Regions from separate parts of the Bradyrhizobium sp. SZCCHNR1002 genome, predicted to be linked through region 2. Evidence: predicted binding sites of a transcription regulator. Region 2 holds the regulator's gene; the other holds the start of a gene.
The links. The regulator LexA, encoded in region 2, represses DNA repair genes until DNA is damaged. The targets are predictions, from matches to a motif close to TGTTCNNNNTGTGTTCNG.
Positions count from the first base shown of each region.

Region 1: a site for LexA is predicted at 5,104-5,121, ahead of QX108_RS26560 (PA0069 family radical SAM protein). Genes of this name have one in related genera too.

Region 1 is NZ_JAUHIS010000006.1:332,700-340,677, reverse strand. It holds gene QX108_RS26580 (uracil-DNA glycosylase) at 1-573, shown strand, start outside; gene QX108_RS26575 (glycosyltransferase family 39 protein) at 722-2,230, opposite strand; gene QX108_RS26570 (ribonuclease HII) at 2,436-3,350, opposite strand; gene QX108_RS26565 (VOC family protein) at 3,402-3,881, opposite strand; gene QX108_RS26560 (PA0069 family radical SAM protein) at 3,900-5,093, opposite strand; gene QX108_RS26555 (phosphoketolase family protein) at 5,285-7,702, shown strand; gene QX108_RS26550 (glycosyl transferase) at 7,879-7,978, shown strand, end outside.
Region 2 is NZ_JAUHIS010000001.1:1,126,365-1,134,342, reverse strand. It holds gene gltX (glutamate--tRNA ligase) at 1-111, opposite strand, end outside; gene QX108_RS05060 (glutamine--tRNA ligase/YqeY domain fusion protein) at 249-1,937, shown strand; gene QX108_RS05055 (hypothetical protein) at 1,962-2,174, opposite strand; gene QX108_RS05050 (ComEC/Rec2 family competence protein) at 2,315-4,606, shown strand; gene QX108_RS05045 (hypothetical protein) at 4,709-5,149, opposite strand; gene lexA (transcriptional repressor LexA) at 5,430-6,128, opposite strand; gene glp (gephyrin-like molybdotransferase Glp) at 6,321-7,532, opposite strand.

The DNA.
Region 1 (7,978 bases), on a different contig from region 2:
GCGGCCGTGACGGCGCCGACCCTGGACGCCCTGCGCGACCTGCTCGAGAAATTCGACGGCTGCGCGCTGAAGCAGACCGCCACGCGGCTGGTGTTCGCCGACGGCAACCCGCAGGCGCGCATCATGCTGGTCGGCGAGGCGCCCGGTCGCGACGAGGATATCGAGGGGCTGCCGTTCGTCGGCCGCTCCGGCAAGCTGCTCGACCGTATGATCGGCGCGATCGGGCTCGATCGCAGCAAGGTCTACATCGCCAACGTCATCCCATGGCGGCCGCCAGGCAACCGCACGCCGACGCCGCAGGAGACCCAGATCTGCCTGCCCTTCATCCGTCGCCAGATCGAGCTGGTCGATCCCGACGTGCTGGTGACGCTCGGCAATCCGTCGACCCAGGCGCTGCTCGGCACCACCGAGGGAATCATGCGCACCCGCGGCAAGTGGCGCGACTACGACACCGGCAAACGCACCATCCGCGCGATCGCCACCTTCCACCCGGCCTACCTGCTGCGCTCGCCGTCCTACAAGCGGCTGTCGTGGCAGGATCTGCGCGCGATCGCGACGGTGCTGGCGGTGTAAGCCCCCGCCCTCGCCGCGTCATTGCGAGCGAAGCGAAGCAATCCGGGGGCGTGGGCGGGACTCTGGATTGCTTCCGCCGTCGCCCTCCGGGCTATGGCGGACAAGTCGTCGCAAGTGCTCCTCGCAATGACGGTGTTCGCGGATAGCGCTACGTTCCCTTCGGCCGCACGATCGCCCAGCCGATGCGCAGCACCGGCTGGCGGCCGTTGATCAGCCAGTCGAAGCTGCGCGGCACCTCCGGCACGAGGCCGGGGAAACGCTGGACCAGCTCCGGCGGCGGCGTGCCGGCCGTGTCCGAAGCGCGCCAGACCACGATGCCGCCGTTCTCGGCGAACTTCGCCGCCGTCATCCACGGCGTCCGCTGCGGCGTGGCATCGAGGAACAGATGCGCGCGGCGGCGGCCCAACGCGACCAGGCTGGCGAGTTGCGGATCGCCGGCGACCGCCTGCAGCCGCTGGTTGGTGCGGCGCTCGAAGCTCTCGACGAAGAAGCGGGAGATGTCGCGGGCCGGCATCGCCGTCGCGACCTCGCGGTCGCCGACCAAGGGCAAGACCACGGCGCTGCCCGCAACGAGGACGGCCGGTGCCGCAACCGCGGCTGCCCAGACCATGCGCAGCAGCCGCTGCCGGCGCAGATAGATCAGGTCGCCCGATGCCACCACCAATGCGAGGCCGACCATGCTCAATGTGACTGCGGCCCCGCCGAACACGGTCGGCAGTCCGAACAGACCCGAGATCAGGCTACCCGCCAAGACCGGCGCGATCGCGAAGCAATAGACGAAGTCGCGTGCGAGCGCCGGAACGGCGCGACGATAGATGATCGGGGCGTCGGTCTCGCTGCGGTTGATCCAGCTGGCGTCGAGCAGCACGAGCAGCACGACGGCCGAGAGCGCCAGCAGGATCCCCCCCGCCAAGGCGAGCCAATGCCAGGCTCGCGTCGAAAGCTCCGCGAGCATCGGCAGTGCGGGCAGCCCGACACTGTCGGAGCGCAGCACGAAAATGAGGTAGGGCAGCGCCAACGCCAGCACGACGAGGAGTGCGAACAGCGGATCGAACGAGCGCAGCACGCGGCGGCCCTGCGCCGTCGACACCACGAAGCCGGCGAGCAGCAGCAGCAGGCCGGCGGCGGCCGGCGTCGTCAGCAGCAACAGGCCGGCCTCGATCGACCACGCGAACCAGGCATTGCGCCGGCCCTGGCCGAGGATCCGCCAACTGTGCAGCAGCAGCAGCGCCCACAGTGGCCGCGCCAGCACCTCGGGACCGAATTCGAGGGTCGGCGCGCCGAAGGCGGTGATCGTCATCGTCAGCAGCACCGCGAGCACCGCCTGCTGGCCACCGACGATCGTCCGCGCCAGGAGGTAGATCACCCACAGACTGAGGGCCGAGCACAGCGCCGCCAGCACATAGACGCCGAATAGATGGTTGCCGGCGACGCGGTAGGCGATGTCCGCAAGCCAGAACGACAGCGGTGGTCCGAGGTCGGTGCCGACCTGGTACTCGCGTCCGAACGCGATGGCGGTGGCGAGCTGGCCGGGCGGGCTGCGATAGAACAGCACGGCTGTGCCGAGCCACATCATGGCCTGGCACAGCACTACGATGACGACGACCAGCCGTGGCCTGGCGCGGATCAGTTCGACAACCAGTGACGTGAAACGCATGAACGGCTGGATCGCTTAGCTGGATCGCTGAGGACGTCGAGGAGGCCGGCAGGACCGTCCCTCATCCGCAACCGCGGTGTCCGGCGCCCGCAATCAATACCGCATGATCGAGGCCCACAAGACCGCCCCGCTGCGAGGAGTGACACGTCGTGCTGGTTGGCTGACTAAAGCTATTAAGACCGCGGCGCCATCGAGGCAACCGGCATCAGGCCTCAAGGGAGATTTCGGTGGATGTCACCACGCTCACCTCGGCGAAGAGATCCGGCTCCGGCACCTCGGTCCAAGGCTGATGCTTGCGCCGGGCCGCCACGACCGGGGCGAACAGGCTGCGGTGATGGACCGAAGGGCCGAGCCGGTCGAGTGCAGCCAGATGCTCGGGCACGCCGTAGCCCTTGTGCTGCTCGAAGCCGTAGCCCGGGCAGTCCTGCGCCAGCGCGCACATCAGCCGGTCCCGCGTCACCTTGGCGACGATCGAAGCCGCCGCGATCGACATCACCAGCCCGTCACCGCCGATCACGGCCTCGCAGCCGCAGTCGACATCGATGCGGTCACGACCGTCGACGAACACGTGCCTGGGCGCCTCCGGCAGCGCCTTCACCGCCCGCGCAAGCGCCCACAGCGACGCCCGCAGGATGTTGTCGCGATCGATGCGCGCCGGCGAGGCGACCGCCACGGCGAAGGCGGAGGTCTTGCAGATCTTGTCGAACAGCGCCTCGCGCTGCTCCGCGCTCAGCCGCTTCGAATCGTCGAGCCCCTTCGGAATGCGGTCGGGATCGAGAATCACGGCTGCCGCCACGACCGGGCCCGCGAGCGGACCACGGCCGGCCTCGTCGCAGCCGGCGACCGGCCAGATGCCCTGCTTCAGCAGAGCACGCTCGCGGCGGAAACTCGGCGGCGCCACCGCAATGACACCCTTGCCGAGCCTGCCGCCAGCCTTGCCGGCCTCCTTTGCAGAGCCGAGCTTAGCCGCCCCCTTCGCAGCGCCGCTCTTCGCAGCGTCAGCCTTCGTAACGCCAGCCTTCGTAACACCAACCTTCGCAGCGCCGCTCTTGGCCGACGCACCACTGGCGGCCTTCGCCCTGCCCGGCTTGTTCGCTTGGTCCCGAATCATGGTCGGCATGGTGCGGACCGGGACGCAGCCGCGCAACCCGCAACCTTTCTCAATTCCCCACTATTCGCAACGTGGGTCCGCGGCCCTGGACTCCTCCGGCAGACGCACCCGACCGTCGTCGCCGACTTCGATCCCCGGCGCCACGACGGCTTCCCAGACATGGCCGTCCGGATCGGCGAAATAGCCGCAATAGCCACCATAGTGGGTCGGATGGGCCGGCTTCAGCAGCGAGGCTCCCTTCGCGACCGCCGCGGCCAGGGCTGCATCGACCTCAGCCTCGGAGCGGCAGTTCCAGGCCAGCGTCACACCGCGGAACGCCCGCGGACGAGGTTCCTCCGGCACACCGGCTTCTTGTGCCAGCGTGTGCCAAGGATACAGCGCCAGAACGGTTGCTCCAGTCTCGAAGAACGCCACGGCCTCCCCGGTCGCCTGGAACTTCCGAACGAAGCCGAGCGAGGCGTAGAACGCGATGCTCCGCCGCATCTCGGAGACGCCGAGCGTGACAACCGTGAACCGCGGAACCACGACCTCGGCACCCATGACGCCCTCTCTCATCCTTCAAAACAGGCTGAGCTGCTGCCCGCCGCCCTTCGGCCGCACGAAATGATCCGTCGTCAGCTTGGTCCGCCGCTTGTTCAGGCCGAGCTTCTCGCAGGCGATCTCGAAGCGGCGGCCGATCATCCAGGCCATAGGACCTGTCCCCTTCATCCGGGTGCCCCATTGCGAGTCGTAGTCGCGGCCGCCGCGCATATCGCGGATCAGGGTGAAGACGTGGCGATAGCGATCCGGATAATGCTCGAGCAGCCATTCGCGGAACAGGTCGCGCACCTCCAGCGGCAGGCGCAGCAGCACGTACGCAGCTTCCTTGACGCCGGCATGAGCGGCGGCATCGAGGATGCGCTCGATCTCGCTGTCGTTCAGCGCCGGAATCACCGGTGCCACCATCACGGTCGTCGGAATGCCCGCCTTGGAGAGCGCCTGCAGCGCCTCCAGCCGCTTCGACGGCGTCGACGCCCGCGGCTCCATGGTACGCGCCAGCTTCGGATCCAGCGTGGTCACGGAGATCGCGACCTTTGCCAGGTTCTTCTTGGCCATCCGCGCCAGAATGTCGGCATCACGCATCACCAGCGCCGACTTGGTGACGATTCCGACGGGATGGCCAACCTTTTCCAGCACCTCGAGAATGCCGCGCATGATCTTCCGCTCACGCTCGATCGGCTGGTAGGGATCGGTGTTGGTGCCGATCGCGATCATTCGCGGCTCATAGCCGCTCGCCGCGAGCTCCTTTTCCAGCAGCACAGGCGCGTCCGGCTTCACGAACAGCTTGGATTCGAAGTCGAGGCCGGGCGACAGGCCGAGGAAGGCGTGGGTCGGCCGCGCGAAACAATAGACGCAGCCGTGCTCGCAGCCCCGATACGGATTGATCGAGCGATCGAAGCCAATGTCCGGCGAGTCGTTGCGAGTGATGACCTTGCGCGAGGTGTCGGTCGCGACCGTGGTCTTGAATGGCGGCAGCTCCTCGAGGCTCTGCCAGCCGTCGTCGAAGGCGATGCGGGCCTCGGCCTCGTAGCGTCCGCTCGCATTGGATTGCGCCCCCCGGCCGCGGCGCCGGCTCCGGTCGATGGTGACCGCGAGCTCGGGGAAATCGGTCTCGGGACGGTTCTGCTCAGGACCCGGGGAAGGCGCGCCCGCCGGCTCGGAGGGCACCTGGACCGGCGGGCGCTTGAGGGCATGTGAAGATGCTCGGCTCATGGCCAAGACATAGCACAAAAAGAGAACATAACAAGATCAAAATTGAACAAGCTCGGAGGATCCGTTCTGAGCCTGCGCAAGGCCAGCCATCACATTCCCGTTCTATGCTGCGGCCGCGTTGGAACGGGACGGTGCGGCGTTACTCTCCTGTACTCTCCCGCAGGCGCGAAACGGACGGCAAGCGAGGTCCCATGCAGCTTAGTTCTCCCCCGAAGAGCAATCCGGCCGACGATCTCGATTTGCTCGACCGCTACTGGCGCGCGGCGAACTACCTCTCGGTCGGCCAGATCTACCTGCTCGACAACCCGCTGCTGAGCGAGCCGCTGAAGCCGGAGCACATCAAGCCACGCCTGCTCGGCCATTGGGGCACGACGCCGGGGCTGAACTTCATCTACGCCCATCTCAACCGCGCCATCGCCGCACAGGATCTCAACGTGATCTATGTCTGCGGCCCCGGGCATGGCGGCCCGGGCATGGTCGCCAACACCTATCTCGAGGGCAGCTACAGCGAGATCTATCCCGACATCACGCGCGATGCGGACGGGCTGCGCAAGCTGTTCCGGCAGTTCTCCTTTCCCGGCGGCATTCCGAGCCATGCGGCACCGGAGACGCCGGGGTCGATCCATGAAGGCGGCGAGCTCGGCTATGCGCTGGTGCACGCCTATGGCGCGGCGTTCGACAATCCCGACCTGATCGTGGCCTGCGTCATCGGCGACGGCGAGGCCGAAACGGGACCGCTCGCCGCGTCGTGGCACTCGAACAAATTCCTCAACCCGGCGCATGATGGCGCGGTGCTGCCGATCCTGCATCTCAACGGCTACAAGATCGCCAATCCCACCGTGCTGGGCCGCATGGCCGATGCCGAGATCAAGTCTTTGTTCGAGGGCTACGGCTACGCGCCGCTGTTCGTCGAGGGCGATGCGCCCCAGGCGATGCACCGGCAGATGGCGGATGCGCTCGACGTTGCGCTCGCCAGCATCCGCTCGATCCAGCAGAATGCGCGCCAGCCGGATGCCGTGATCCATCGCCCGCGCTGGCCGATGATCGTGCTGCGCAGCCCGAAGGGCTGGACCGGGCCGAAGGAGGTTGACGGCCTCAAGGTCGAAGGGTTCTGGCGCGCCCATCAAGTGCCGATCGGCAATCCCCGCCGCAATCCGCAGCATCTCGCTTTGCTTGAAGCCTGGATGAGGAGCTACCAGCCCGAGACGCTGTTCGACGCGACCGGCCGTCTGGCGCCGGAGTTGCAGGCGCTGGCGCCGAAAGGCGCGCGGCGCATGGGCGCCAACCCGCATGCCAATGGCGGCCTTCTCAAGCGCGAGCTGAAGCTGCCCGACTATCGCGCCTTCGCGGTCGACATTCGCTCCCCCGGCGAGACCATCGCCGAGGCGACGCGCGAGCTCGGCAGGTTCCTGCGCGAGGTCTTTACGTTGAACCAGGCCACGCGCAATTTCCGCATCATGGGCCCGGACGAGACCGCCTCGAACCGGCTCGACGCCGTGTTCGACGTCACCGAGCGCGTCTGGATGGAAGGCATCGAGCCCTATGACGTCCATCTCGCCCAGGATGGCCGCGTCATGGAGGTGCTGAGCGAGCATCTCTGCCAGGGCTGGCTGGAAGGCTATCTGCTCACCGGCCGCCATGGATTCTTCTCCTGCTACGAAGCCTTCATCCACATCGTGGATTCCATGTTCAACCAGCATGCCAAATGGCTGAAGGTCGCGCGCGAGCTGCCATGGCGTCGCTCGATCGCGTCGCTCAATTATCTGCTGACCTCGCATGTCTGGCGGCAGGACCATAACGGCTTCAGCCATCAGGATCCCGGCTTCGTCGATCTCGTCGCCAACAAGAAGGCCGACATCGTCCGCATCTACCTGCCCCCGGACGCCAACACGCTGCTGTGGATCGCCGATCATTGCCTGCGCACCTACGACCGCATCAACGTCATCGTCGCCGGCAAGCAGCCGGCGCCGCAATGGTTGTCGATGACGGACGCGGCGACGCATTGCGACGCCGGCATCGGCATCTGGTCATGGGCCGGCACCGGGCCGGCCGATGCGGAGCCGGACGTGGTGATGGCCTGCGCCGGCGATGTCCCCACGCTGGAGACGCTCGCAGCCGTCACTCTGCTGCGCAAGGAATTGCCCGAGCTGAAGATCCGCGTCGTCAACGTCGTCGACCTGATGACCTTGCAGCCTGCGAAAGAGCATCCGCATGGCCTCAGCGATCGCGACTTCGACAGCCTGTTCACGACAGACAAGCCCGTGATCTTCGCCTATCACGGCTATCCCTATCTGATCCATCGCCTCACCTACAGCCGCACCAACCATGCCGGCATGCATGTGCGCGGCTTCATCGAGGAAGGCACCACGACGACGCCGTTCGACATGGTCGTGCTCAACGAGCTCGACCGCTTCCACCTCGCCATCGAGGCGATCGAGCGCGTGCCGGGCCTCAGCGTGTCGGCGGCCGCCGTGAAGCAGAAGTTCCGCGACGCGCTGATCACGCATGCGCGCTACATCCGCGCGCATGGCGAGGACATGCCGGAGATCCGCGATTGGGTCTGGCAGAACAGCGCAGGCGGGACGACGCCGGTGCAGGCCGGCGACTGAGCCAGCCGAGCGCGAGCCTCGGCCACGCCGCACCTTGAAATAGCAAACGTTCAGGCGCAGCCCGAACGTGCGACGCCAGCGCATGCTGCAAAATTCTGCAGTGCAGCGGGCTGATTTGGTTGTGACAAGATGATAACAACGGAACCGGAGACGCTGGAAACGACGATGCCAGGTTCATGCTGAGCGTGATCATCCCGACCGCAGGGGTCGAGCAGACCGCCGTGGCCACCTTGTCCGCGCTGGTGCCGGGCGCAGCGGCCGGTGTCGTCACCGAGG
Region 2 (7,978 bases):
GCCGCCGCGGCCGCGCGCATACAGCCAGTTGAACAGGGCCGTCCGGGCGCCTCCGATGTGGAGAAAGCCGGTCGGGGAGGGGGCAAAGCGCGTGACGATCGGGGTGGTCATGGGTGGCAGCACGAAATCCAGGCAGGGGCTCAAGAGGGCGGGGGGTGTATAGCAGGCCTATCGCATAACTAAAGCCTTCCTTGGGGGAGGCGGATTTGGCACATAGGCTGCCAAATTCCGGAGCAGGACATTTCTTGATGACCACGACGACAGACACGGCAGCGACGGCAGAGGCAGGGCGCGACTTCATCCGCGACATCGTCCAGGCCGATCTCGACAGCGGCAAGCACAAGACCGTCGTCACCCGGTTCCCGCCGGAGCCGAACGGCTACCTGCATATCGGCCATGCCAAGTCGATCGGTCTCAACTTCGGCATCGCCCGGGAGTTCGGCGGCCGCTGCAATCTGCGCTTCGACGACACCAACCCGACCAAGGAAGAGCAGGAATATATCGATTCCATCCAGGCCGACGTGCGCTGGCTCGGCTACGACTGGGGCGACAACCTGTTCTATGCCTCGGACTATTTCGAGCGGCTGTATGAGTGGGCGGAAGGCCTGATCAAGGCCGGCCTCGCCTATGTCGACGACCAGACCCAGGAGGAGATCCGGCTGGCGCGCGGCACCTTGACCGAGCCCGGCAAGAACAGCCCGTTCCGCGACCGCACGGTCGAGGAGAATCTCGACCTGTTCCGGCGCATGAAGGCCGGCGAATTCCCGAACGGCGCGCGCGTGCTGCGCGCCAAGATCGACATGGCCGCCGGCAACATCAATCTGCGCGATCCCGTGCTGTACCGGATCCTGCACGCCCATCACCCGCGCACCGGCGACACCTGGAAGATCTATCCGAGCTACGACTACGCCCACGGCCAGTCTGACGCGATCGAGGGCGTGACGCATTCGATCTGCACGCTCGAATTCGAGGATCACCGGCCGCTGTACGAGTGGCTGCTCGACAAGCTGCCGGTGCCGTCGCATCCGCGGCAGTACGAGTTCGCGCGTCTCAACCTCACCTACACGCTGCTGTCGAAGCGCGTGCTCACGCGACTGGTGCAGGACGGCCATGTCTCCGGCTGGAACGACCCGCGCATGCCGACCATTGCCGGCTTGAAGCGCCGCGGCGTGCCGCCGGCAGCGGTGCGCGAGTTCACCAAGCGTATCGGCATTGCGAAAGCAAACAGCATCGTCGATGTCGGCATGCTCGAATTCTGCATCCGCGAGGAGCTGAACCGCACGGCGCAGCGCCGCATGGCAGTGCTGCGTCCCCTGAAGGTGGTGATCGAGAACTATCCGGAAGGCCAGGTCGAGGAGCTCGAGGCGATCAACCATCCCGACGATCCCTCCGCCGGCACCCGCAAGATCGCCTTCGGCCGCGAGCTCTATATCGAGCAGGACGACTTCATGGAGAACCCGCCGAAGAAGTTCTTCCGCCTGTCGCCGGGCAACGAGGTGCGGCTGCGCTACGCCTATTTCATCAAGTGCCGCGAGGTCATCAAGAACGACGCGGGCGAAATCGTCGAGCTGCGCTGCACCTATGATCCCCAGACCAAGGGCGGCAACGCGCCCGACGGACGCAAGGTCAAGGCGACCATGCACTGGCTGCCGGCCGCGCAGTCGCTGAAAGCCGAGATTCGCATCTACAACCAGCTGTTCGCCAATCCGAGCCCGAACGCGGCCGACTTCACCGCCGATCTCAATCCGAACTCGCTGGAGGTGCTGACCGACGCGCGGATCGAGCCGGCGATCGCCGAGAGCAATTCGGACGAACCGATGCAGTTCGAGCGCCAGGGCTATTTCGTCCGCGACCCGGACTCCACGCCCGACAAGCTCGTGTTCAATCGCACGATCGGCCTGCGCGACACCTTCGCGAAGGAAGTCGCGAAGGGGTGAGGCGGCCCGTGCCAACGGATGGGGTCAGTTGATCGCGTCCTGCCCGGCCTCGGTCAGCGTCGGCACGCCGTCGCTGACCTCGACGAGGCCGCGCTCGGTCAGCAGCGACAGGTCGTCGTCGGCGATGGGTGAGAGTGTGAGCCGGTGCGCCTTGATGTCCCGGAGGGTCCAGCGCAGATGGATGGCCTTCTCCAGATCCAGGTCGGAGAAGGGGTCGTCGATATCGTGGGCGTCCATACCCCGATAAGCGCGGGCGGTGCAAAAAGTTCCAGTGTACCGCGCATGTAGAAATCCAGGATTCTCGTTCCGTTCTGCTAGGCGCGCTCGCGCAGCTTCCAGTAGCCTTCCGGCCCGGTGTCGTAGCGGGTGGTGTGGCGATGGCGGGGCCGGTCAGGCCGCCGGGATGGCGTCGCGGGATCGCGGGCGTGATGGCCGACGTCTGGCCGCCGCGCGGCGCGCTGGCTGGCGGTTGGCCCGCGATCGGCTCGGTCGCATGGCCGTCCTTTGCCGCGCGCCTCAGGGGCTGGGCGCGCGAGGAGGCCGGCGCAGGGCGGCTGCTGCCATGGGTGCCCGTGGCCTTCGGCGCCGGCATCGCGCTGTATTTCTCCGCAGATCACGAGCCGGTGTTGTGGGTCAGCGCCATCGCCGCGGCACTGTTCTGTCTGGTCGCCATGCTGATGCGGCGCCATCCGCTGTTTCCGGCGGCGGTGATGATCGCGGCTGCCGCCTGCGGCTTCGCGGTGGCGACGGTGAAGACCGCGCGCGTGGCGCATCCGGTGCTGGCGCGACCGCTCTATTCGGTGTCGCTCGCGGGCTTCGTCGAGGCGCGCGACATTCGCGAGCGCAGCGACCGCATCGTGCTGCGCGTGACTGCGATGGAGAGCCCGCGCAATGCGATCACGCTGGCGCGGGTGCGGCTCGCGGTGCGCAAGGGCACCGCCCCGGACGTCGGCAGCTTCGTGCAACTCAAGGCACGGCTGTTGCCGCCGCTCGCGCCGGTGCGGCCGGGCGCCTACGATTTCGCGCGCGACATGTTCTTCCAGGGCATCGGCGCCTCCGGCTTCGTCATGGGAACGATCACGACCGTGACGCCGCCGCAGGCGGCAGGCTTCGGCCTGCGCTATGCGGCTGTGATGCAGGGTCTGCGCGATGCGATCGATGCCCGTATCCGCGCCCGGCTCGACGGCGATGAGCGCGCCATCGCCACGGCGCTGTTGACCGGGCGGCGCGACGCCATCACGCCCGATGTCAACGACGCGATGTTCGTCTCCGGCCTCGGCCACGTGCTGTCGATCTCCGGCTATCACATGGCAGTCGTCGCCGGCGTCGTGTTCTTCGCGGTGCGCGCGCTGCTGGCGCTGATACCGGGCCTCACCGTCAGCCATCCGATCAAGAAGTGGGCGGCGGTCGCGGCGCTGGTCGCGGCCGCGTTCTACCTCCTGCTCTCGGGCGCGGAGGTCGCGACCCAGAGATCCTTCTTCATGACGGCGGTCGTGCTGATCGCCGTGATGGTCGACCGTCGCGCCGTCACCTTCCGCACGCTCGCGGTCGCCGCGATGATCGTGCTGGTCGCAGCGCCCGAGGCGCTGGTGCATCCGAGCTTCCAGATGTCTTTCGCGGCGACGCTCGGCCTCGTCGCGCTGGTGCAGTTCGGCCTGCCGAGATTGTTCGCGACGCCGGACAGCTCCGCCTCGCAGCGCATCGCGTTGTGGGGCGGGCGCGAGCTTGCGATGCTGCTGCTGGCCTCGCTGATCGCGGGGCTCGCGACGACGCCCTACGCCGCCTTCCACTTCCATCGCGTCACGCCCTATGGCGTGCTGGCGAATCTCGCGGCGATGCCGGTGGTGTCCGTGCTGGTGATGCCTGCCGGCCTGATGGGACTGCTGGCGGTGCCGTTTGGCCTTGACGGCTTCTGGTGGTCGCTGATGGGCTTCGGAATCGACTGGATGATCGCGGTGACGCGCTGGGTGGCGGCGCTACCGGGCGCGGTCGGACGGATTCCGGCGTTCGGCATCGGCCCGCTGATCCTGGCCAGTCTCGGACTCATCCTGATCGGGCTGTTGCGGACGCCGCTGCGCTGGTCGGGCGCCGTCGTGCTCGCGGCGGCCACCCTGTGGGCCGCCACGACGCCGTTGCCCGACATTCTCATTGCCGGAGACGGACGCGCGGTGGCGGTGCGTGGCCGCGACGGGCGCCTGCATGTAATGCGCACCGGCAAGGACGTGTTCGTCACCAAGGAGTGGCTCGCCGCCGATGCCGATGCGCGCCTGCCCGCCGATGCTGCACTCGGTGACGGTGTGTCCTGCGACGAGGCGGGCTGTGTCGTGGCGATGGCCGATGGCCGTTTCGTCGCCATGACCTTGCGCGCCGACGCCATCGCCGATGATTGCGTCCGTGCCGCGCTGATCGTGACCGCGCGCGCCGCGCCGTCGTCGTGTGCGGCCGCCGTGATCGACCGCCCGCGTCTGCAGCAGCAGGGCGCCTTGATGCTGGTGCAGCGGGGCGCCGGCTTCGCGGTCACGCCGGTGCGCGCTGGTGGCACGGATCGCCCGTGGTGGCCGGCTTCGGCCGATGCCGGCGAATTCGACATGACCCTGACACCGCGCGCGCCTGCGTCGCGTGGCCAGGATGCGACTCCGCCGGAGACGGAGCAGGTGATCGAGGATTAGTTCGTCCGGCTTCCGCGCTGATGCTCGCGCCCTCGGCTTCGGCAGGTGCCGGCCGAGGGCTGCGGGCGAGCGATCCGAGACGACGAAATCGACTGACGCGTGTCAGGTGATGCTGATCCGGCGAATCCGCGTCGTCTGCGATGCCGGCGCCTCCTCCGCGCTATCCGGACGGTGCTCGCCCGGCTGCCTGGTGACGGGCAGCTGCAGCACGGTGACGCGCTGGCCTTCGCAGAGCTGCGTGACGAGCACGTGCCGGCCGTCGGCAAACTCGATGGCGTCGTGATGGCGATCGGGGATGTGCTTTTCGATCGTGTTGAACTTGGCGACGCGCTCGCGGATCGTCCGGGTCCAGAGCCAGCGGCTGTCGTAGCGGACGTCCTCGGCGAAGGCGAGCTCGGTGCCAGGCAGCATGCACACCGCAACGTTGGGCTCGGTCTCCACCGCGAAGCCGCGGGTCGCGGTGCCGCGGAAGGTCGTCGATATCAGCGTCTCGCCGACCTTGGCAGGACGGGAGGCAACGGCATGGAGGCTGTAGTCACACATCGGATCGCTCCTCGCTGAGAGATAGCCGACCCACGCTTCCCCCCGGACAGGCGCAGGCCTCTATCAGAGTGGACATCGAGGCGATGTTAGCGCGCGCTTCACGGCAATTCTGCGCTGATCTGCATGGCGTGTGGCCGCTGATGATCACAAGCGTTTGAGCGTGCCGCGCTGCACATCATGAGGTGCATTCGCGTGTGACTCGTTTTTGAGCTGCGGCGACGCTCCAAGCATCGCGCCGCCGCTCAACTGTGCATGTCGTCCGATACCAGCGCGTCGGTGCTCAGTACTTGCGATAGAGCCCGACCAGCTTGCCCTGGATCTTCACCCGGTTGGGCGGCAGGATGCGCACCTCATAGGCGGTATTGGCGGGCTCCAGCGCGATCGAGGCGCCGCGGCGACGGAAACGCTTCAACGTCGCTTCCTCATCGTCGATCAGCGCCACCACGATGTCCCCGGTGTCGGCGGTCTCGTTGCGCTGGATCAGCGCCATGTCGCCGTCGAGAATGCCGGCATCGACCATCGAGTCGCCGCGCACCTCGAGCGCGTAGTGATCGCCATTGCCGAGCATGTCGGCCGGCACGCTGATCGTGTGGCTGCGGGTCTGCAGCGCCTCGATCGGCGTACCCGCGGCGATGCGGCCCATGACAGGCACCGCGACCGGGCGCTCGCCATCATCGAGCGCGGGCGTCGAGGTCCGCACCTTGCCGAGATTGCCTTCGATCACCGACGGCGTGAAACCGCGGCGATTGTTGCCGGCCTGCGACAGCTCGGGCAGCTTGATCACCTCGATGGCGCGGGCACGGTTGGGCAGCCGGCGGATGAAGCCGCGCTCCTCCAGCGCCGTGATCAGGCGGTGGATGCCGGACTTCGAGCGCAGGTCGAGGGCATCCTTCATCTCGTCGAATGACGGCGGCACGCCGGCTTCCTTGAGCCGTTCATTGATGAACCGCAGAAGTTCGTACTGTTTGCGCGTCAGCATCTCGACCTGGTCCCCAGTTTGTGTCGTCCGAGTCCGCGCCCTGCGTCCAAGGGCGAATGGGAGTTGGACGTTCGTATTCGCGTCGCCCGCAACATACTAAAAACAAATCATGAACGGACACTATATGTTCGATGTGTGTTCCGCAATCCTAAAAATATGATGAACGATCCGGGCTTTGCCGGGGAAAACCGCTCAGTTCGGCAGGCGCAGGATCTCGCAGGGGCTGCCGGCCGGCGCCTTCGGCGCATAGGCCGGACGGATCACGAGCGCCTGGGAGAGCGCGAGATGGCCGAGCAGCGACGAATCCTGCTGCGTCACCGGTGTCGCGACCAGCGTGCCGTCGGCGCGTTCCTCCAGCCGGGCGCGCAGATAGTCCTCGCGCGAATCGTTGGCGGCGAGCTCGCGGCCGAGCAGGGCGGTCTCGCGCGGCATCAGCGCTTCGTCGCGGCCGAGCAGGCGTCGAATCAAGGGGACCAGGAACAGGATGGCGCAGACATAGGACGACACCGGATTGCCCGGCAGCCCGATCACCCTCATGCCGCCGAGCCGGCCATGCATCATCGGCTTGCCCGGTCGCATTGCGATCTTCCAGAACGCCATCTCGACGCCCTCGGCCTCGAGCGCCTGCTTGACCAGGTCGTGATCACCGACCGAGGCGCCTCCGGTGGTGACCAGGATGTCGGCCTCGGCCTCGCGCGCCCGGCGGATGCCGGCAACCGTGGCGTCGAGCGTATCGGCGGCAATGCCGAGATCGACCGGCTCGGCGCCTTCGCTGCGCACCAGCGCGCGCAGAGCATAGCCGTTGGAATAGACGATCTGGCCCGGACCCGGCGTCGCGCCGGGCATCACCAGCTCGTCGCCGGTGGCGAGCAGCGCTACCCTCGGGCGCCGCCGCACTGGCAGCGCCGGATGGTTCATGCTGGCGGCGAGCGACAGATCGCGGTCGCTGAGCCGGCGCCCGGCGCTCAGCAGCACCATGCCCTCGTGGAAGTCGACTCCTGCCGGCCGGATGTGGCGGCCCTTGATTGCGGCCTCGCTGAGCACGACGTGATCGCCGTCCGCGATCGTGTCCTCCTGGATCACGACGGCGTCGGCGCCGTCCGGCACCACGCCGCCGGTGAAGATGCGCGCCGCCTCGCCAGGCCCGAGGACGCGATCGAACGGCCGCCCGGCGGCGACCTCGCCGATCACCTTGAGCCGCGCCTGGGGCTTGTCGGCATCGGCCGCGCGCACCGCATAGCCGTCCATCGCCGACATCGCCTCCGGCGGCTGCGTCCGCAGCGCCGCGAGGTCACGTGCCAGCACCCGGTGAAACGCCTCGTCCAGCCCGACCATCTCCTCGGCCAGCGGTTCGGCGCCGGCGAGCACCGCAGACAACGCATCGGACACCGGCATCAAGGCCATGAGAGTTCCTTCGGATGGAGGCGGGACGACTCGCGGGAGTCGCGTTCTAACCGAACGTGCACGGCGCGGCCAAGTCCCCGGGGCAAGTCGCTTCCGTTGGATCGGGACCGGCTGGACCGAGAGAACCCATCAGACCGGATGTCCGATCCGCATATTCGGTTCGACTTAGACAGCAGCGTCGTCGTTCGTCGCTCTCCTCCGCGTGTCTGCCCGACGGGCAATTTCCGCATCTCCGCCATGCGCCAACTGCCCGTCGTGTTAGTCTGCCGCACTGTTTCCGCTTGCGCCGTCGGGCAGATCACCTGCATCTTCTCGCGCATCCCGCCTCGATGAAGAGGGACGGTTCGCGGTCGTCACGAGACGTGAGGTGGGGAGGCGGTGGCTGCAGTCTGTCGCAACGTGCTGATGGCGCGTGGACGAACGGCGAATTGCAGGCGGTCAAGTCG